DNA from 4 places in the Arthrobacter sp. 754 genome. Region 1 is predicted to be linked to each of the others. Evidence: riboswitches for the same ligand, from Rfam matches in the RefSeq annotation. Region 1 holds a riboswitch; each other region holds the start of a gene.
What was found. Region 1 has a riboswitch for cyclic di-AMP ahead of ABIA70_RS05905 (C40 family peptidase). Riboswitches for the same ligand answer to the same signal wherever they lie in the genome.

Region 1 (5,009 bases):
TCCACCAGGCCGAAGCTGGCAATGTCCCAGAAAGCGGTGGAGCCACCGACGCCCAGGACGACCTCATAGCCCTCGGGAGCCCGGAAGAAGCGGCTCAGCCCCTCGCGGACTGACCCCACGAGGTTCTTGACCGGCGGCTGGCGGTGTGAGGTGCCCAGGATGGTCTTCGATGCCGCCGACAGCGCTTCGATCTGTTCTGGCCTGACCTTGGAGGGGCCTGCGCCGAACCGTCCGTCCTTGGGCAGAAGGTCGGCAGGAATAGTGATGCTGGTTTCGCTCACAGTGGCTCCAAATTTCGGCGTTGACATGACTCATGTCCGAAGGACGGTGGGTGGCCGGCAGTGAGTGCACCGAGGGCCACCTATATTCTGCCTGAACCGGCTAATTGGCGCCGAACCGGCACTGTCATAGTCCAGTCAATGAGACAGGAAGGCGGTGCCGCACGATGCCCCGGAATTATCCGGACAAATTCAAAATAGGCTAAGCTTTTCACCGGACCTCGCCGCTGCGCCGGACGCGATACGGTGGGACAACGCAAGGTACTGCGCTCGAGGAGCTGAGCTGGATGACGGATCTGATTGATACCACGGAGATGTATCTTCGGACCATTTTGGAGCTTGAGGAAGAGAACATCGTTGCTCTTCGCGCCCGCATTGCCGAACGGCTGCGCCACTCGGGGCCCACGGTGTCCCAGACCATCGGCCGGATGGAACGTGACGGGCTGGTGGTGGTCTCGGGGGACCGTCACCTGGAGCTGACGGAGACCGGGCGCAAGCGGGCCACCGAAGTCATGCGCAAGCACCGCCTCGCAGAACGCCTGCTCGCCGATGTGATCGGCCTCGACTGGGCCTACGTCCACGATGAAGCGTGCCGGTGGGAGCATGTGATGAGTGAGCGGGTTGAACGCCGCATCTATGAACTGCTGAACCACCCCACGCAGTCGCCTTACGGCAACCCCATCCCGGGGCTGGCCGCCCTGGGCGGAGCGCCGGCCTCACTTCTTGACGACGGTGTGATTAATCTCCTTGAAGCAATGCAGGGCTACGGCCCGGATTCAAACGTGTTGGTGAGCCGCCTTGCGGAGCCCATCCAGGTGGAACCGGAACTGCTGATCCAGTTGGATGAAGGCGGGATCCGGCCCGGGGCCTCGGTCACGCTGGAGCGCGTAGGGGACTACATTTCCGTGCGCGTGCCCGGTATCGAGGGGGCGCTTGAGCTGCCCCCTGAAGTCGCCGCGCACGTCTTCGTTTCGGTCGGCTGACCGCTCCGGCTTTGGGGCTCCGGCTTCCCGGCGCCGGCAAACGGGCAAGCCGTGCAGGCCTCTGCGTGCCCTCATAGCGCAGTGAGCGCCGTTCTGCAAAGATAACGGAATTGTTACTGTCCAACTTAATCATTTATAGTTCTTACGGAACGTCGATACAAAAGCGTTACCTGATCCGGAGCCGAGCTCTGCCAGCGGATCAGGTGCACGAGTCACTAACTGGCAGAGGCGGGGGAACCACAACCGGCAGTTGCAAGACTGCCTTGGGGTGAAGTCCGTCAGCAGCAAGCCTCTTCCAATGAAGCATCCTCACGGGATATTTCTGCGCCAAAGTGCTTGTCACGGCGGACCGGGTCTTTGATCTCTCTGACCCGAATCCGACAGCTAACTTCGCAGGCTATCCAGAGAGGAACATTTTTGACCACGGAATACTCCAGGGGCCGCCGTCGCGCTGCGGGCCCCGCTTCGGCGCCGCGTACGGCCGAAGTTTTTACCGCCGCCAGGCCGCGCGACTCGCAGCGCGAAGCGCGCCGCCGCCGTGGACCGTTCCGGCAAATTACGGAATTCGCCGCGGCCAGCGGCATCGGCCAAAAGGCCGGCATCGCCCTTGCCGCGACAGGACTGGTTCTCACCGTGACCGTCCCGGCCACCAGCCCGGTCATGGCCCAGCAGGAGCCGGGGCAGCAGGCGTCAGCTGTTTCCGCAGCTCCGCAGCCCGAAATCTCTGCCGCGGCCGGTGCCCAGATTGATTTCAGCCGCTCCTCGGTGGTCACGAAGGGCGATCCCGACGGCAAGCTGAAGCAGCTGCTGAGCGCCCAGTCCGCCGGATCCATCACCCGCGCAGCCTCAGCGGGAAGCCTGGGTGCGCCCCTGGCCCAGCTGAGCACGGCCTCACCGTTCGGCTTCCGCGTCAGCCCCATCACCGGCGGTTCCGGCGACTTCCACCGGGGCCAGGACTTCGTTGCCCAGTGCGGAACTGCTGTCCTGGCCGCCGCCAGCGGCACTGTGACTTTCGTGGGCTGGCACCAGTACGGCGGCGGCAACCGCGTCGTAGTGGATCACGGCAACGGCCTTGAAACCACGTACAACCACCTCTCGTCCGCCAGTGTCACCATGGGCCAGACGGTCAGCCGCGGCGACGTCGTGGCCCTCAGTGGCACCACCGGCGCCTCCACCGGCTGCCACCTCCACTTCGAGGTCCAGGTCAACGGCGAAGTCGTCGACCCCACCGGCTGGCTCTGACTCAAATGATGGCCAACTATCAGATTCAGGCGACATGCCGTGACCTGAATGTGACATTGATTGAGAACTCCTGTACCGTCTAAAGCGCGCCAGCTTTTCCGAAGCTGACGTTCTTGAGTGGATTGCCTAGCTCTGCCACCGCTCAAGGTCCGTTCGCATGAATTCGTCTGGCAGGGGCGGGGGAACCAATTTTGGCCTTTGATTCTGAAGGCCTTGGGGTTAAGTCGCAAAGCTTCCCAGGAAGCAGCGCGGCCGGGTGCACTCCCATCCGAATCCGACAGCTCACCTCGCAGGCATTGGGAGAGGCTACCTTCGTGTCTTCACGCCATAATTCTGCGCGTCACCGCGCGCAAACGGTTCGCACCAACCCCTTGGGCTCAGTGTCCAAGGCTGTCAGTGCCAATGCCGGGACCGTAGGTCGCCAGGCTGCTGTCATCGCAGCCGCGTCAGGTCTGATCCTGACCATGGGACTTCCGGCCAACGCTGCGGATTCATCCGCCGGCGTGTCCGCATCCACCGAGTCCGGATCAGCGCAGGCTGCACTGGCCGTCACCGCCGCTCCCACAGCCACTGTTTCCTTCGAGCGCCCGGTGGTCAAGACCACCGCGGCACCGAAGATTGAAAGAGTCCGTGCGCTGTCAACCGCCACCGAAACGGCTGCCGCTGCGCCGGGTGCTGAGGCAACGGAGAAGGCTGCGGGCAAGCTCGCTGGCGCCGTTTCCTCTGCGGCCGCATCCGGTCTGGCTGCCATTGCCTACACCGGCATCGGCCACCCCTACGTCTGGGGCGGCACCACTCCCAGTGGCTGGGACTGCTCCGGCTTCACTCAGTGGGTCTACGCCCAGGCCGGCATCAGCATTCCCCGGGTGAACGCCTGGACGGCTATGAAGCCCACCTCCACACCGGTCCCCGGTGACCTGGTGATGCAGAACGGCGGCGCTCACGTTGGCATCTACGTCGGCAACGGCATGATGATCAGCGCGCTGAACCCCTCACAGGGCACGCTGCTTCACTCAGCGGCCTCCACGGGCACCTCCTCCTTCTTCACCATGGGCGGATAACCAACCACCGCCCCCGGTTCCTGCCGGGCAGCAGTTCCTGCAGCTTCACGCTGCAGGAACTGTGCCCGCTGAGCCTGTTCGCTAAGTCCCCGTTCGGGACGTGCCGGCGTACCCCCAAGATGCCGGCGCGTCCAAAGCCCCTGGCCTGCCCACGCGGTCCTGAGGAAATCGAAAGAGAGAAAATTAATGACTACTCGTGCAACTGCTGCACGGCACCGCGCCGAGGTCACCACCAAGACCAACTCGCTGGCTGTCATTGCCAAGGCTGTCGGCGACAACGCCGGCGGCATGGGCCGTCAGGCAGCGGTTATCGCTGCTGCTTCCGGCCTGGTCCTGACCAGCGGTATCGCAGCCAACGCTGCTGACACCAACGTCCAGCATGAAGGGGTCTCGGCTTCCAACCTTGAGGTTGAAGTTTCCGCCCCCGCTGTCATTTCGGCTGAGTCGACCATCGCCATTTCCTACGAAAAGCCTGCAGTCACCACAACGCCGGCTCCCGTGGTTGAGGCACCTGAGCCGGAAGCCGAGGTGCAGGCAGCTCCGGTTGCGGCCCCGGCTGCCGCTCCGGCCCCGGCTCGCGCCGCTGCTGTGAAGGTGACCACCGCTGCAGCCCCGGCCGCCCCGGCGCCGGTTGCCGCCAGCGGCAAGGGTGCGGCGATCCTCTCCGCTGCCTACGCCCAGCTGGGTGTCATGCAGGACTGCACCATGCTGGTGACCAACTCGCTGGCAGCCGTGGGAATCAACTTCCACGACTGGCCCGCCGGCTACCTGGGCCTGGGCCGCACCGTGAGTGCCGCCGAAGCACAGCCGGGCGACCTCATCTACTACGCCGACGGCGGCGCGGGCGTTGCCCACATTGCTGTCTACGCCGGCAACGGCCAGGCAGTGCATGGCGGCTACAACGGCAACCAGACCGTTGTCTTCAGCGCCAACGTTGGCTCAGGACCGGTTTTCATCCGTGTTTCCTAGCAGCTGATTCAGCTTCACAGGACCCCTGCCACCTGGCGGGGGTCCTTTGCTGTTTTCGGGCCCCCGGACAGCGGTCCAGGGATGTGGCTGAGGGGCCGGGACCCGACACGGCAGTGTGCCTGCGGGCGACGATTAGTTGATCCAGGGTTTCTTTGTTTACTCTTGTGGTGTCGATCCATAGCCCGGATATGCCGGGGGCAGCCGGCCCTCGTGCCCCTGACGGGTGCGGCCACAAAGAGGTAAGTGCATGCGCACTCTCGTTCTGAATGCTGGATATGAACCGCTGGCGGTGATCACCTTCCGCCGGGCGCTGGTTCTTGTGCTCACGGGCAAGGCGAGTGTTGTTGCGGAAGGCGAAGACCCCGTGGTGGGGCCGCAGGAGATTCTGGGCCGCCCGTCCGTGATTCTCCTCAACCGCTACATCCGCCCGAGATACAACCACAGCACTGCCGTGAGCCGCCGCGGGGTACTGCGGC
Region 2 (5,009 bases), on a different contig from region 1:
CCGGGGTCATCGCCATCCCTGGCGCGGCAAGGCTGCTCGCGAGCCTTCCGGCCGACCTCGTGGCGCTGGTGACTTCGGCGGACCGGGTCCTGGCGGGCATCCGGATGGAAGCCGCCGGCCTGGCGATGCCGGAAACGTCCGTGACGGCAGAGCTTGCGTCCCGGGGCAAGCCGCACCCCGAGGGCTACCTGACGGCGGCCCGCCTGCTTGGTGTGGAACCCTTTGACGCCGTGGTCTTTGAGGATGCGCCGGCCGGAATCGCTGCCGGTGTGGCCGCAGGCATCAGGACTGTGGCGGTGGGGCCCAGGACGGGCGCGCTGCCGCCAGGGGTGCTGCACATCCCGGACTACGCAGCGGTTTCTGCCTCGGTGACGTCAGATGCGCAGGGGCAAAGGATTATTTCTTTCCGGCTTTGAGGTCGGCAACCACCTTGGCGATCCGCCGGGACCGGGTCTCCTCCGTTTTGGCATCTGCAAGTGGCTCCACGTAGCGCCGCTGGCTGCTGTAACTGAGGGTGGCATAGAACGCCTGGGCATCAGGATCGGCGGCCATGGCTGCCGCGAGGTCATCCGGAACCTCGACAATGCGCGGCTGGGTGTCCAGTTCGACGTCCACCTCGACGGTGTCGCCGGCGGAGACCCCGGTGAATTCGCGGTTGTGCTCGCTGACCCCGATCAGGTTCTGGCCGCCCATCACGGCTATGCTGCTGCGGTAGCTCTTACCGTTGATGGTCACGACGACGGGTGGCCGCTTGCCTGCGCCCAGCCCGGCGACCACCTCCGCCGGGACCTCGATACCGGTCTTGTTGCCGCTGCCAAGTATGGTGGTGGTGAATTTCATGGCCCCAGTATGCCCCGGACGGCTCAAAGCCAACAGGGACGGAGGCTTGTGCTCAGTACCAGTTGTGCGAGAGGTGGAAATTCAGCGCACCACACGGCGACTGGTAGCGCTCCTTGACGTAGTTCAGGCCCCAGTTGATCTGAGTGCGGTAGTTCGTCAGGTAGTCAGCTCCGGCGCTCGCCATCTTCTCAGCAGGCAATGACTGGACGATGCCGTACGCGCCGCTGCTGGCATTGGTGGCTGTGGTGGTCCAATCGGATTCCTTCGTCCAGAGCGTCGTCAGGCATTGCATCTGGTCAGCGGCCCAACCGTATGACGCCAGCTGCCCGGCAGCATACGCCTGGGCGCCGGCCGGGTCATTGACTGCCACTGCCGGTGCCGGTGCCGGTGCGGGGGCGGGTTCGGGCGCCGGGGCTGGCGCAGGCTCGGGCGCCGGTGCGGGGGCCGGGGCTACGGGAGGCGCCGGCTCGGCAGCCTGCGGGGCAACGCTGATCCCTGCCGGCGCGGCTTCCGGAGCGGATTTCGCCCGGACTTCGGCCGTTCCGAAGCTGAGGTTGGAGCCCGCCTCGGCGGAGGCTTCGGCAGTTGGCTGGGTCTCGCCGGCCGACAGCAGTGAGCTGGACTCGGACGCCTGGCCTGCAGCACCCACACCGATGAGGAGCGCACACGCTGCGGTGAATACGGCTGCACGCCGGCCGATGGACGGAAGCTTGGCCAGCCGTGCGGTGGGGTTGGGCGTGGACCCGGAGGTCGCTGTTGCCGGGGCCGCTGACTCCGCTTCGGAAGATTTCCGGCGGCCGTGCGGTTTGGGTGTCCCGTTCTCCGGGCGCGTTTGTACCTTGAATTCAGACATGATGGATCGCCTCTCACACCTGCGGAGTTAGCTGTCGGGTTCGGATGAGGGCATCCGGCCACACGGAAAGTTCACGTGCTGGCTTAACCCCAAGGGCACTCTTGGGCCCGGGACCGTGGGTCCCCCGCCTCTGCCTCTGAACGCGGAATCCGGGGAGCGGCAGAGCTTGGCGTCATCCGGATATGCAGCCCAAAGGAACTGCACCCAATCGACGGTACAGGAGTCACACCCTTAAGTCACATTTTGGTAACAGAGATCACGACGCCGGTGTGTCCGCTTGTGTATTCGGGGCACTGGAGGGGAAGCGAAGTCTAAAGGCCGTGTGGCCGGGGCCGGATGTCACCGTGACAGTGCCGCCGTGCGCCTCGACGATGGACTGCACTATGGACAGGCCCAGGCCACTGGTGCCCTCGGATGCGGCGGCTCCGGAAGGGTGCGCCGTGCCCGCCCGCGAAGCGTCTGCGCGGGCGAACCGCGAAAAAGCCTTGTCCACGAATTCGGCGGGCATGCCGCCGCCGTCGTCCGTTACTGTCACCTCGGCGCTGCCGTCAGCCGCCCTGCTGACCCCGGTCACCACGGTGGTTCCCGGCGGAGTGTGCTTGCGGGCGTTGGAGAGCAGGTTCACCAGGACCTGGCGCAGTTGCGATGCGTCACCGGTGACAGCGATCGGCTCGTCCGGCAGTTCGAGGCGCCAGGTGTGGCCTGGGGCGATAACTTTTTCGTCACTGACCGTCTCGATCACCAGCTGGGTGAGGTCCACCTCGCTGAGTTTGAGCGGCTGGCCCTCGTCGAGCCGGGCAAGCAGGAGCAGGTCCTCCACCAGGGTGGTCATGCGCTCCGACTGGCTCTGCACCCGCGCCAAGGACTTCCGGCCGTCAGGCGTGAAGTTCTCGGTCATCCGCATCAGTTCCGTATAGCCTCGGATGGCTGTCAGCGGAGTCCGGAGTTCGTGCGAGGCGTCGGCCACGAACTGGCGTACTTTGGTTTCGCTCTTCTGCCTCGCCTCCAGTGCATTGGCCACGTTGTCCAGCATCAGATTGAGGGCGTGGCCCACGCTGCCCACTTCGGTTCCGGGGTTGGAGTTCGACGGCGGAACGCGCACCGCTAGTGCCACCTCGCCCGCATCCAGGGGTAGCCGCGAGACCCGGGTGGCAACCTCTGAAAGCTGCTCCAGCGGCTTCATGGTGCGCCGGATGAGCACTGTCCCGGCAAGCCCGATCAGTGCCAAGCCGCCGAGGGAAACGAAGGTGAACGTCCACACCAGGGAGGCGAGGGTGCTCTCCTTGCCGGCGAGTGGAAGCCCCGTTACCAGGACGTCGCCGAAGCCGGTTTCCACGGCCACGATCCGGTAGTCCCCGTTGGAGAGTGAGCGGTCCACCGGGTTGCCGTTCCGCGCCAAGGCGAGCAGGGTCTGCTTGTCCTCAGAGCTGAGCGCAGAGCGCGTGGTGTCCGAGTCCAGGTAGCCGCCGCTGTTGATCTGTCCGTTCACGATGCGGGCGTTGAGGGTTCCCACACTCTGGCCGCGGGCGTCCAGCGGGTCCCTGCCGTTGAATCCTCCGCCCGAGGGAGGCCGGCCGGGATCGTTCGAACGGTTCGCGGCCTGGCTCAGCTGGTCATCGAGCTGCCGCGTCAGGAAGGAATCCATGGATGCGTAGCTGAACAGGCCGACGGCCCCGCAGATGGCCACCAGCAGCGCCATGGCGAGCAGGACAAGGCGGGTACGCAGATGCCAGGTGGCGGGCTTCAGCCAGCTCCGGCGGTGTGGCTGGGTGGCCAGTGATGAGGACATGAAAGGGCTACTCCGCCGGTTTGATGACGTAACCGGCGCCCCGCACGGTGTGGATCATGGGCGGGTGCACGGAATCGACTTTCTTGCGCAGGTAGGAAATGTAGAGTTCGACGATGTTGGCCTGGCCGCCGAAATCGTAATTCCAGACGCGGTCAAGGATCTGGGCCTTGCTGATCACACGTTTGGGGTTCTCCATCAGGTAACGGAGCAGCTCGAACTGGGTGGCAGTGAGCTGGACGTCATCGCCGGCGCGGGTGACCTCGCGGGTGTCGATGTTGAGGACCAGATCGCCCACCACGAGTTCAGCGGTATCCATGGCGGCAACGCCGGACCGCTGGACCAGGCGGTGCAGCCGCAGCAGGACCTCCTCCATGCTGAACGGCTTGGTGACGTAATCGTCCCCGCCGGCCGCCAGGCCCACAATCCGGTCCTGGACGGCGTCTTTAGCGGTCAGGAACAGCGCAGGAACCTCCGGGGCGAAGGCCCGTATCCGGCCGAGCAGCTCCACGCCGTCGAACCCGGGCAGCATCACATCAAGTACCAGGACGTCCGGGCGGAACTCCTTGGCCAGCTTGACGGCCTCCGGGCCGTCAGCGGCCACGGCAACAGACCATCCGGCCATGCGAAGCCCCATGCTCATGAGCTCTGAGAGGCTGGGCTCGTCGTCAACCACCAGGGCCCTGATGGGGGAGCCGTCCGGGTGGGTCAACTGCGGAAGGTTGTTGGTCATGGAGTGCGAAGTGGCCATGGGACAACTCTCCGATCTTCTGGTTAGCGCGCGCTATGGGCTTCCTGTGTGCACGCTGTGAATCCCAGCCTAGTCAGCTGGACGGGGTGAGGGCGCAGGATTCCCGGCCGCGCTGAAGGGGCGCTGCGGGGCGGGGGGAGCCCGCAGCTACAACGCTGTTCCGGGCCCTCAGGGCTGGACACGCGGCCCAAACAGCGGCCCAATTTCGGTAAAGGATTCACGGATGAATTTAAAATCCGAAGGATCCATTTCACCCGAAGCATCTTCGAAAGACGGGCGCAATAGGGCGTCCGATGCGAAAGCCAACCGGCAATTCGCCGCCGATCCAGAATCGTGATCTACACCACAAAGAGCCACTTTGTCTCACAATGCGGAACTAAAGGCCCTTTGTTACTTGCAAGTTTTCATTGTTACGTTGCACACTTCAATTGTGAACAAGAACTCAACAGCACCTGCAGCCGCAGAATATTGGCCCAGCACACCAGCTGCCGCCGACATGCGCTGTTGTCGAATGCACGCCTGACCTTCAGACCCCACGAAGTTCTTAGGCATTCGCCCCCCCAGCCCAGCGTAGGGCGCCCTCCCCACCTCTTCATTGCGGGGAACCCAGCATTCGAGCCGCGATGACGGCCATTCACATTGAGGTAAGCAAACATGACCGTTGCATCCGGATACGTCCACATCTCCGTCCGTAACGCAGGCAAGGCCGGCCAGGCTTCAGGCCTCCGCCAAGGTTTCGGCGCCCGCCCGGCATTCGCCCCCGCGGCCCCCGGCACCAG
Region 3 (5,009 bases), on a different contig from region 1:
ACCGTCAGGAGCCGGGCCCTTGCGGGCAACTGACGCTCTGCGCTGAGGATCCTCCGGCTCCTTCGCGCGCGGTAGGCGGCTCTCCATCCGCGGGCCAGCACACTCTCTAAGCCAACCCTCTTCGACCATGGATCCACCGTTTGGAGGACTAAAGGTCCCTTTAGGTGGGAAGCAAGGAAAAGAACATGAGGCCCGTGTAGCAAAACCGCGTCGCACTCTTCCGATAGCTGCTCTGCCCGTCGGAACGCCAGCCGTGTAGCCCGTTCCTGAGCGCCGACGTCATGGCTGCTGGCAAGGGACCTGACCAGAGCTGCTGAACGACGCCGTGTAGGTAAGACATGTACTTCGTGACAGCGCGCGCGAATTTCGTACGGTAGTTCAACCGGCCCGGTGAAGGTGAGGAGCGTCACTGCCACGTCCAGGGGAAGATTCCGCAACACCTCGAACGGAATCATGGAACTGCCATCCCCGAGCATGGGGTCCCTGTTGGGCACGCTTTCTGTCACGTACAGAAGCCTCATCATAGGAGTTTACGGGAGCGTCCCACCGTTTAGCCGTTACTGCACCGAAAACTGCGGGTTCACACATCGTTAAAGACAGGGGACGACGGCGGAGGGTACCGCCGTCGTCCCCTGTCTCAGGGGAGGTTACTGCCAAGCCCGCACATAGTCGACGGTCATCTGTGAAGCCGCCCCGTACGCGGCCGGGCCTCGGCCGGAACCGGTGTTCAGGATGAGGTAATGCGGATGAGTCGCCGGATTGTCACTGCTAAATGTCTTAACTAGTACGCCGTCCATGTAGATGTCCGTGGTCGACGCCTTTCGCTGCATGCCGAACACGTGCCATTGGTTATCCCAGGAGCCTCCCGGCTTGAACGTCTGCCACTGTCCGGCCCCGTTCATGTAGTTCGACGTCATGGGACCCTTGGGCTCCGCTATGTCAATCTCGTTATCCGTGGGCCAAGACTGTCCGGAAGACCACCATGCCGGCCAGTTGTAGATGTCTGTGCCGTTTCCCGAGAACTTGATTCGGGCCTCGACGTAGCCGGTGGTGAACTGATAGCCCGTTGTGGCTCCGCCTTTGGGATTTGTGGAAATCAACGCGCCAGAAGTTGATGAGCTGAGCGTGAGTGCGAGGGTGCCATTGGACACGGCCACGTTATTAGGGTCGGTCTTAACGTTGTTCATCGTGCCGCAGGTGGAGGAGAACCAGCAGTTTGACCATTTGGCGGTGTCAAGGGCGGTGCCGTTGAATTCATCGGCAAAAGCCATCGTCCACGCGCCGGGGACACCGACCGGCACTGTGCCGGTCGTCCCGGTTGTGGCCAGCGGTGCCACTACAGGCGCCGGTTCGGGCGCAACCGTCGTTGTCGTTGCCGGAGCCGGGGCAGGTGCGGGAGCAACCGTCGGCTCCGCTACCACCGGGTCCGGGGCCGGCAGCGGCGCCGGGTCCGTAATTCGCTTCAACTGCCCGGGCGCCTGGTTATTGGACGTGTCCGCGACGCGGCTCAACTCGGCGCTTTCGGGTGCGTGGCCGGAGCCTTGGCCGAGGGAAACGACTCCCAGGAGGGCGACAAGTGACGCTGCTGTCAACGTCATGTTGCGCCGGCTCTTGACCCGGTTGAGGGACTTCTTCAGCAAAGATCGTCGCTCCGTGGGCGCGGCGGCTTCGTCGGAATAAGGGCGCGCGTCAGGGCGCGGCTGATCATGGGGTGCAGACATGGGTGATTACCTCTCAACGCCTGCGGAGTTAGCTGTCGGGTTCGGATGAGGTCATCCGGCCGCACATTGAATGCGCGGCTTCACCCCGAGGGCATTCTTCTTCCATGCCCGAGACACTCGGGTCCCCCGCCTCTGCCTGAAACCTAGTGGACCCCGAACGCGGCAGAGTTAGACGTCATTCGGGATTGGGGCCGGCTGGGGCGGCCCACTGATCGACCGTACAGTACCGGACGTTGATAATCACAATCCGGTAACAGGAATCACAGCGACGGAGCGTCCCCTTGCGCTCGGCGTTCCAGGGGCCGATTATCCCTTTTCGATGGGGTGGGCCGGGACGCCGACCCAGGTTTCGCCGTCGGGCACGTTGCTCAAAACTGCCGCCCCCATGCCCACCGTGGCGTAGGACCCCACTGACGTCCGTTCACGGACGCTGCAGTTCAGCCCCAGGTAGGCCGCCCGGCCGATCCGGACTCCCCCGCCCAACGACACACCGGCCGCGAACGTCGCGAAGTCCGCCACGTCGTCGTCGTGCGTGAAGGTCACGGACGGCATGGCCACCACATGGGCACCGAGCGTGACGGACGCTGTCAGGGTCACGTTCTTCAGCAGTATGCTGCCACGGCCGATCCGGCAGCCCTCAGGGCATTCCACGCTGGGATCGATGGCGGTGGCGTAACGGGCGTCGCGGAGGCCCAGGGCAGCCAGCCGTTCCACCACAGCTTCGCGGGATTTCCCGGAGGCCAGGCAGACCAGTACCAGCGCATGGGTGAACTTTGGCGCATCGTCAATGGTCCCCAGCACAGGCGCGCCGTCGACGGTGACGCCGGCCATTTCCCTGTCGTCGTCGAGCAGTCCGAGGACGTCATACTGCCCGCTGGCGCGGACCATGGTCAGGACTTCCCGGGCCAGCCCGCTGGCGGAGATCAGGATCAGTTCGCTCACCGGTGGACCCCGGCGGCCGCCCGGATGCTGTTTATGACGCGGTTCAGGCCCACGTTGTCCAGCCTGTGGAACATCGGAAGAACCAGGGTCCGGTCGGTCAGCCGTTCGGTGGTCTGCAGCCCGGCGTTTCCGGTATCACGCCACCGGTAAGCCGGCTGGCGGTGTGCAGCCATGGCGCCGCGGCGCGCCGAAATCCCGGCATCGGCGAGGCGGCCCAGGAGCCCTTCCCGGTCAGTGGCAAAGCCTGGGAGGACTTCAAGCCAGAAGGACTGGAAGTTACTCGCCCCGTACGGTGGGTCGGCAACCAACCGCAGCCCGGCCACGGCGGAAAGGCCTGCCTCGTAACGGGTGGCGATCTCCCGACGGCGGGCCACGATCTCGCCCAGCCTGCCCAGTTGAACAATGCCGACGGCAGCCTGCAGATCGGTCATCCGGTAATCGAAGCCGACCTCGACGCACACCTCCGGCGTGGCCATGCCCGCTCCGCGGCGGTCCCCCACCGGCACGTTCAGAGAATGCCCGCGGAGGCTCCGTGCCCGTGCCGCCCAGTCTGCCCGGTGGGTTGTCAGCATGCCGCCTTCGCCTGTGGTCAGCACATTGTCCGGGTGGAACGACCACACGGCAACGTCCGCCCCGGTGCCCACAGGCCTGCCCTTGTAGGCAGAGCCGACAGCGCAGCCGGCGTCTTCGGTCACAATGATTTCGTGGCGCTCGCACAGTTCGCGGACGGGGTCCAGGTCAACCGGAACGCCGGCCTGGTCCACCACGATCACGGCCCGCGTGTCCAGGGTCAGTGCCGCCCGGACCGACGCCGCAGTCACCGTGCCGGTGACAGGATCCACGTCGCAGAACACGGGCCGGGCGCCGACGTATGTCACCGCGTTGGCGGTCGCGATGAAACCCAGCGATGGAACCACCACGTCATCGCCGGGACCAATGCCGGCCACCACCAGTGCCAGGTGCAGCGCGGAGGTTCCGCTGGATGTCGCGACGGCGTGGCGCACCTCCTGCAGGGCGCTGAACCCCGCCTCGAACGCCTTCACCTTCGGCCCCTGCGTGAGCACCCCGGAGGCCAGGACCTCCGCCACGGCGCGGATTTCGTCGTCGCCGACCCAGGGTTCCATGACATTGATGCAGGCCAGGAAGGTTTCCGCAGTCACCTGGCACCGGCTTCGCTGGCGACCGTTCTCATTGTCCGCGTCCTTCCCACGTTCCGGCCCCCGGGGACTTGCCTTCCTTACTGCCAAATTAGTCGGCGGCGTCCCCTCCGGGCACGGGCAGCAGCCGGTTGTGTGGGCACCGGCAGGGAACAGTGCGGGAATTGCGGGAACCTGCAGCGGCACGTGCCCGAGCGGATGGCCTAGAGGACGGGAAGGACGAACTGTTCCTTTGCCTGGATGGCGTCCTTGCCCGTCGCGAGGGCTGTCAGCTGGGCCCGTGATTCGACTCCGAGTTTCCGGTAAATCGCGGTCAGGCGCACTTCCACGGTCCGGACGGACACATAGAGGGTGGCCGCGATTTCCTTGTTCCGCATGCCGCGGGACACCATGCGCGCCAGAACGCGTTCGTGGTCCGCAAGCATGAGGATTGCGGGGTTGCCGGGGGCGCCGGCCAGCTCCACCCGTTCGTCGAGCAGCAGCGAGTCGACGTGCTGGGCCCAGGCGTCCGCACCGGCCTCATCAAACATGACCTTCGCCCGCATCAGCCCGTCCTTGGCCTCCCGCTGCCGGCCGAAGGCGCCCAGCCGCTCCCCGTAGCAAAGCAGGGTCCTGGCGCGCTCCAACACCGATTCCTGGGAGTTCCGGGATTCGAGGGCATGCCTGAACAGTTGAAGTGACTGCTCGCCGTCGGCAAGCATGGCCCGACTGCGGGCCACGGCCGTCACCAGCCAGGGAGACCGCAGTCCCACGGCACGGCTCTCCAACCGGTAGAGGGCCTGGGCCGCTTCGCGGTGGCGGCCCAGCCTGACGAGGACCTCCACCAGATCCGCCTCACAGCGGAGCAGCGTCGGGTTTCCGTACGCCGCACCGATCTCGGCGGCACGTGAGAGTTGCGCCAAGGACTCCGCCAGGTTGCCTCGCATGAGTGCGAAGTGCCCCTGGCAGGCGACCAGCTGGGCGGTGATGGCCGGGTGGCTGTCCGCGCCGGAGAGATGCTGCGCCTCGGCCACATACAGCCGTGCCAGGGCCTCATCGCCCAGGGAATGGGCCCGCCAAACCCGGAAAATGTGCCGCATCCCCCGGTGGTATTTAGATTCCGGTTCGCTGAGTTCCAGGTCTTCAATGAGCCGGATCGCCTTGCCGACACGACCGGCCCTGATCTCATTGTCAACGGCGAGGTAGGCTG
Region 4 (5,009 bases), on a different contig from region 1:
CGGTCCTTTCCCTCCAATGCGGCCAACAGCGGCATCACGACGTCTGCAATGAGCGGGGCCACCAGTTCGGCTGCGCGGGCAGTGCGGATGAAACCCTCGACCCGCGTCAGATCAGTATGCCGCAGCAGGCCGGCCTGCGACTGCAGGAGAACCACCGCCGCCAGCCGACGCTCAAACACCGGCCGCCGGCCAGGGCCTGGCTGACCCCAAAGAAGCGAGGCAAGGGCCGTCACTTCGTCGTGGTCAAGGTCCTTGAACTTCCGGCCCGCATCCCGGACCGTCCCGCGGATGGCTCCCACCGAAGCCCCGTAGGACGACAGCGCCCCGCCGACTCTCGTTTCGACGTCGTCGGCCCGGTACCACGAACCCTCGTTCTGCAGCGTGGCATCGATAAAGGCGGCGGCATCATGCACCTTCCCGTTCACGGCTTACCGTCCCTGGCGCCCGGCCGCGGCGTGGTTGATGCAGAACGGCGTCCAGGGCCGGGCCTCAAGGCGACCCTCGGCGATGGGCTGGCCGCAGACCGCGCACAACCCATACTTCCCGTCCGTGATCCGTTGAAGCGCGGCTTCAACAGCGGCGAGTCCGGAGGTGCTTTGGTTCAGCAGGGCGGATGCCTGGGACAGTTCGAAAGCAATGGTGGCACCCTCGGGATCGTGTTCGTCGTCCACATTGGAATCCTGGCGGGCGGCAGCGGCCGAGGAAATGTCCGCACGAAGCGCCGGCAGCAGCGCAAGCTTCCGTGCGCGCTCCTCCTCCAGAAGGAGCCGGAAACGTTCAAAGTCAGCCATGGGGAAAGCCTAGCCCGGACATACCCCGACTGCCGGCACTGTGAGTCCGGACAGGTCAGTACCAGTTATTGGCAACCGAGTGGCTCCAGGCACCGCACGGCGACCGGTACCTGTCCGCGATATAGGCCAAGCCCCATTCCACCTGCGTCCTGTAGCTGGTGAGCCAGTCGCTCCCGGCAGAGCTGTACTTTCCCGGGGGCAGCGCCTGGGCTATGCCGTAAGCGCCCGAGTACGGATTGGTGGCCGTGGTCAGCCAGTTCGATTCCTTGGTCCACAGCTGCGCCAGGCACGTGAACTGGTCCTGGCCCCACCCGAAGGCTGACAGCCGCCCGGATGCATAGCTCTTCGCCCCCGCCGGGTCATTGACTGCACCGCCCGGCACGGACGGTGCGACGACGACCGGAGGCGGGGCCGGCGTCGGGCCCGGCGCGGGTGCCGGTGCCGCCGGCGGCGGTGCGGCAGGTGCCACGGGCGGCGGTGCGGCGGGTGCCACGGGCGGCGGTGCGGCAGGTGCCACGGGCTGAGGGTTCACCGGTTTCTGCGCGGCTGCGAGGGCCGCTGCCTTCGCAGCCGCCTCTTCCTGACGGCGTGCCTGCTCTGCCGCCGCGGCGCGCTTCGCGGCCTGGGCCGTTTCGTAGGCGGCCTGGGCCGCCTGACCCTGCCGGAATTCCCCTTCCACCGCGGCGGTGGTGCCTTTGAGGGATGCAAGCTGCGCAGTGAGCTCCCCGCTGTGCTCCTGCTGCTCAGTGAGCTGCCGGGACATGGCCTGCTGAGCCGCCTGGGCCGCTCCGAGCTTGCTTTTCGCTTCCCCGGAGAGCCGCTCACGCTCCGCCCGGGCTGCCTTCTCCTGGTCCGCCAGCGCATGGGCCACCCGCTCGGCGGCTGCGGCTTTGGCCACCAGGGCGGCCGTTTTGTCACTGACGATCCTGACGACGTTCAGGCCCTGGATGCTGTTGGTCTGCACGGCATCCAGGGCTACGAAGAAGCCCATGTTGGTGCCGCCGGTCTTGTACGACTGGGCAGCCAACGCTCCGATTTCCCTCCTGTGCTGGTCCAGATCCGCGGTTGCGCGTGCGGTTTGGCCGGCAAGGATGTCCAGCCGGGACGTTGCGTCCTGAAGGGCCGCTTCTGCGACGGCGTACTCGGCGGCAGAGGTAACCGCAGCGCTTCCCAACTCTTCAGCCCGCGCCTGGAGGCCGCTGAGGAGGTCATTGATTTTGGTAACCTCCGCGGCTTTGCCGGCCTCACTTTGCCGGGCGTTCTGAACGTCCTGCCACGAGGGATAGCCGCCGGGGGCCGCGTCGTCGCCGGCGTGTGCCGGCAGCATCGATAACGAGGCGGCAAAGGCCACCGCCAGAGCACCTGCAAAGACAGGCCGCCTCACATTTTGAAAAAAACGGGACATAGTTGGTGAGCCTACCGGGCATATACGCTATTGAGCCCCTGACCTGCTACATCGTTACCGTCCGGTGTTAATGCGGGGGCGAAAGCGAGGCACCGCTACCGCTTACATGCCGTTACCGGAATGTGACATTCCCGGCGAACAGAAGTTATGGTCGTCCGGTGCCCCGACTCAAGTCGGGACATTCCCGTCAGTATGCCGAGCCCTGCCGCTGAACCGGGACCCAGTCGCTTTCAACTGGCAGGGACGGGGGAACCACGTTTCCACGGCTTCGCAGGAAGTCTTGGGGTTAAGTCGTCAACACTCCGTCCCGTGCGGAGGCGTTGCCGGCCGGGTGTCTCCGACCCGAACCCGACAGCTCACCCCGCAGGCATGGGAGAGGCGATCAACCATGTCAAAGAACACTGCTTCCGCACGCCATCGTGCCGTTCCAGCCAGCTCCATTGTGCTGACAGGCCTGTCTTCGACAGCCAAGGCACACGCCCGCACCATCGGCAGGCCGGCTCTGGTCGCTGTAGCCGCATCGGGCATGCTTTTCAGCGCCGGCACTGCAGCACAGGCCGGCGTCCAGGGACCGGACAACTCCGGGACCACCACCGTCCAGGGCCAGGCCAGCGCACCTGTGGCTGCCCCGGCAGCTGCCCCCGCCGCAGCCGTGGGCAACGTCCACACCGTCGTTTCGGGTGACACCCTCGGTGCGATTTCGTCCGCGTACGGCGTCGCCCTCGGTGATGTCCTGACCGCCAACGGGCTGTCGGTAAACTCGATCATCTACCCTGGCAACCAGATCAACATCCCGGGCGCCGGCTACGCAGCTCCGGCTCCGGCTCCCAAGGCGGCTGTGGCCGCTGCCGCGCCGACCAACACCGGGGTCCGGCTGGCCTCCACCTCCGCACCGGCAGCCCCGGCTCCTTCCGGCGCCGCAGGCTCGGCGATCCTGGCGTCCGCCTACTCGCAGCTTGGAATCCAGCAGGACTGCACGGCAATGGTGGAGAAGGCCTTGCGCTCTGTCGGCAAGAGTGTGGGAGACCTGGCGCCCGGCCAGTTCTTCCAGTACGGCAGCGTGGTGGGTGCACCCGCCGCCGGTGACCTCGTTATCACCGCCGGCCACGTAGGCGTCTACGCCGGCAACGGCCAGGTTGTCAGCGGCGGCGTGGACGGCTACAAGACTGAAGTCCACTCCATCAGCTGGCTCACGGGAGCGTCCTTCGTCCGCGTAGCGTGATCCCGGCCGGATCCGACGGCGGCGGGCCGCCTCAAGCAACCCGCCGCCGTCGTCGTCCGCTGTTTCCTGTGCTCAGGTCCCGCAGAACGTCCGGTAGCTCCCGAAGTCATCCGGGGCGGGGCCCGCATAGCGTTCCAGGCCCGGCCGCTCCGTGTAGGGATCGGCCAGCACTTCCGCTAAACGGTTGAACGGTGCCAGGTCGCCGGCCGTAGCGGCGGCCAGGGCCTCCTCAACAAGATGGTTCCTGGGGATGTACACGGGGTTGGCCCGGCCCATCGCCTCCGCGTCGGGCGCCAGAGCCAGCCAGCGTTCGGCCCAGGCGTCGAATGCCGCCGGATCCGCGAAAAGTTCCCGGGCGGTTTCTGTGGCTCCACCGGCAGCCAAGCTGAGGGCCCGGAAGAACGATGTGTAGTCCACTTCCCCGTCCTTCAACAAAGCCAGCAGCTCCTCCGCCAACGTCGCCGCGACATCGTCGTTTGCGTCCGCGCCCAGCCCGAGCTTGGCCTTCATCCCGGCCAGCCACGCGGCGCTGTACTGCGTGCCGAAAGCGCCGAGGGACTCCACGGCGAGCGCAACAGCCTGCTCCTGGTCCTCGTGGAGCAGGGGCAGCAGTGCCTCGGCGAGCCGGGTAAGGTTCCATTCGGCGATCAGCGGCTGGTTGCCGTAGGCGTAGCGTCCGCCCTGGTCGATGGAGCTGTAGACCGCGCCTGGGTTGAAGGCGTCCATGAACGCGCACGGACCGTAGTCGATTGTTTCGCCGGAGATGGTCATGTTGTCCGTGTTCATCACGCCGTGGACGAACCCCACCAGCATCCACCGGGCCACCAGCGAGGCCTGGGCCGCTATCACCGCATCGAAAAACGCCACATATGGCTGCGCGGCCTTGGCCGCTGCCGGATGATGGCGGCTGATCGCATGGTCAGCAAGGCGCCGCAGGAGGCCGGTGTCTCCGTTGATCCTGGCAAACTGGAAGCTCCCCACGCGTAAATGGCTGCTGGCCACCCGGGTGAGCACAGCCCCGGGCAGCATCGATTCGCGGCGGACCGGCCGCCCTGTGCCTACGACGGCGAGGGACCGCGTGGTGGGGATACCCATCGCGTGCATGGACTCGCTGACGAGGTACTCCCGCAGCATCGGACCGACGACGGCGAGGCCGTCGCCGGCGCGGGCAAACGGTGTGCGGCCTGAGCCTTTGAGATGGACGTCGCGGACCTGCCCGTGGGCGTCCGTAACCTCACCGAGGAGCAGGGCCCGTCCGTCCCCCAGAATCGGCGAGTACCCGCCGAACTGGTGTCCGGCGTAAGCCTGGGCAACAGGCGTGGCCCCTTCCGGGATCAGGTTGCCGATCAGCAGGCGTGTCCCTGCGGGAGTCCGCAGATCAGCCGGATTCAGGCCCAGCTCAAAGGCCAACCGCTCATTCAGGACCAGGAGCCGCGGATCCGGGGCCTCCTCCGCCTGCCAGGGAACGGCCAGCTCTTCGAATTCACTGGCGAAGCGGCCCTCGAAGGTGAGCGTGGTTCCGGCTGCGGCTCTCATGTTTCAAGACTACCCGCGGGGCACGCGTCCACTGCCGGAATCCACCGGCCCCGAA

Region 2: linked by a shared signal. The riboswitch ahead of ABIA70_RS12435 (aggregation-promoting factor C-terminal-like domain-containing protein) and the one ahead of ABIA70_RS05905 (C40 family peptidase) in region 1 are both predicted to bind cyclic di-AMP.
Region 3: linked by a shared signal. The riboswitch ahead of ABIA70_RS17735 (glycoside hydrolase family 16 protein) and the one ahead of ABIA70_RS05905 (C40 family peptidase) in region 1 are both predicted to bind cyclic di-AMP.
Region 4: linked by a shared signal. The riboswitch ahead of ABIA70_RS00375 (C40 family peptidase) and the one ahead of ABIA70_RS05905 (C40 family peptidase) in region 1 are both predicted to bind cyclic di-AMP.

The regions. Positions count from the first base shown of each region.
Region 1 covers NZ_JBEPSC010000002.1:74,278-79,286, forward strand. The annotation lists gene serC (phosphoserine transaminase) at 1-281, opposite strand, end outside; gene ABIA70_RS05895 (iron-dependent transcriptional repressor DtxR) at 566-1,261, shown strand; cyclic di-AMP (ydaO/yuaA leader) riboswitch at 1,456-1,675, shown strand; gene ABIA70_RS05900 (M23 family metallopeptidase) at 1,679-2,503, shown strand; cyclic di-AMP (ydaO/yuaA leader) riboswitch at 2,648-2,813, shown strand; gene ABIA70_RS05905 (C40 family peptidase) at 2,884-3,564, shown strand; gene ABIA70_RS05910 (NlpC/P60 family protein) at 3,751-4,533, shown strand; gene ABIA70_RS05915 (HNH endonuclease) at 4,781-5,009, shown strand, end outside.
Region 2 covers NZ_JBEPSC010000004.1:75,084-80,092, reverse strand. The annotation lists gene ABIA70_RS12445 (HAD-IA family hydrolase) at 1-416, shown strand, start outside; gene ABIA70_RS12440 (YdeI/OmpD-associated family protein) at 397-840, opposite strand; gene ABIA70_RS12435 (aggregation-promoting factor C-terminal-like domain-containing protein) at 893-1,693, opposite strand; cyclic di-AMP (ydaO/yuaA leader) riboswitch at 1,699-1,858, opposite strand; gene ABIA70_RS12430 (HAMP domain-containing sensor histidine kinase) at 1,950-3,482, opposite strand; gene ABIA70_RS12425 (response regulator transcription factor) at 3,490-4,230, opposite strand; gene ABIA70_RS12420 (winged helix-turn-helix domain-containing protein) at 4,885-5,009, shown strand, end outside.
Region 3 covers NZ_JBEPSC010000006.1:220,924-225,932, forward strand. The annotation lists gene ABIA70_RS17730 (glycosyltransferase) at 1-524, opposite strand, end outside; gene ABIA70_RS17735 (glycoside hydrolase family 16 protein) at 648-1,721, opposite strand; cyclic di-AMP (ydaO/yuaA leader) riboswitch at 1,725-1,896, opposite strand; gene ABIA70_RS17740 (NeuD/PglB/VioB family sugar acetyltransferase) at 2,028-2,663, opposite strand; gene ABIA70_RS17745 (DegT/DnrJ/EryC1/StrS family aminotransferase) at 2,660-3,823, opposite strand; gene ABIA70_RS17750 (AAA family ATPase) at 4,024-5,009, opposite strand, start outside.
Region 4 covers NZ_JBEPSC010000001.1:72,507-77,515, forward strand. The annotation lists gene ABIA70_RS00360 (DNA alkylation repair protein) at 1-425, opposite strand, end outside; gene ABIA70_RS00365 (TraR/DksA family transcriptional regulator) at 429-791, opposite strand; gene ABIA70_RS00370 (aggregation-promoting factor C-terminal-like domain-containing protein) at 847-2,142, opposite strand; cyclic di-AMP (ydaO/yuaA leader) riboswitch at 2,393-2,581, shown strand; gene ABIA70_RS00375 (C40 family peptidase) at 2,585-3,418, shown strand; gene ABIA70_RS00380 (protein adenylyltransferase SelO) at 3,491-4,954, opposite strand.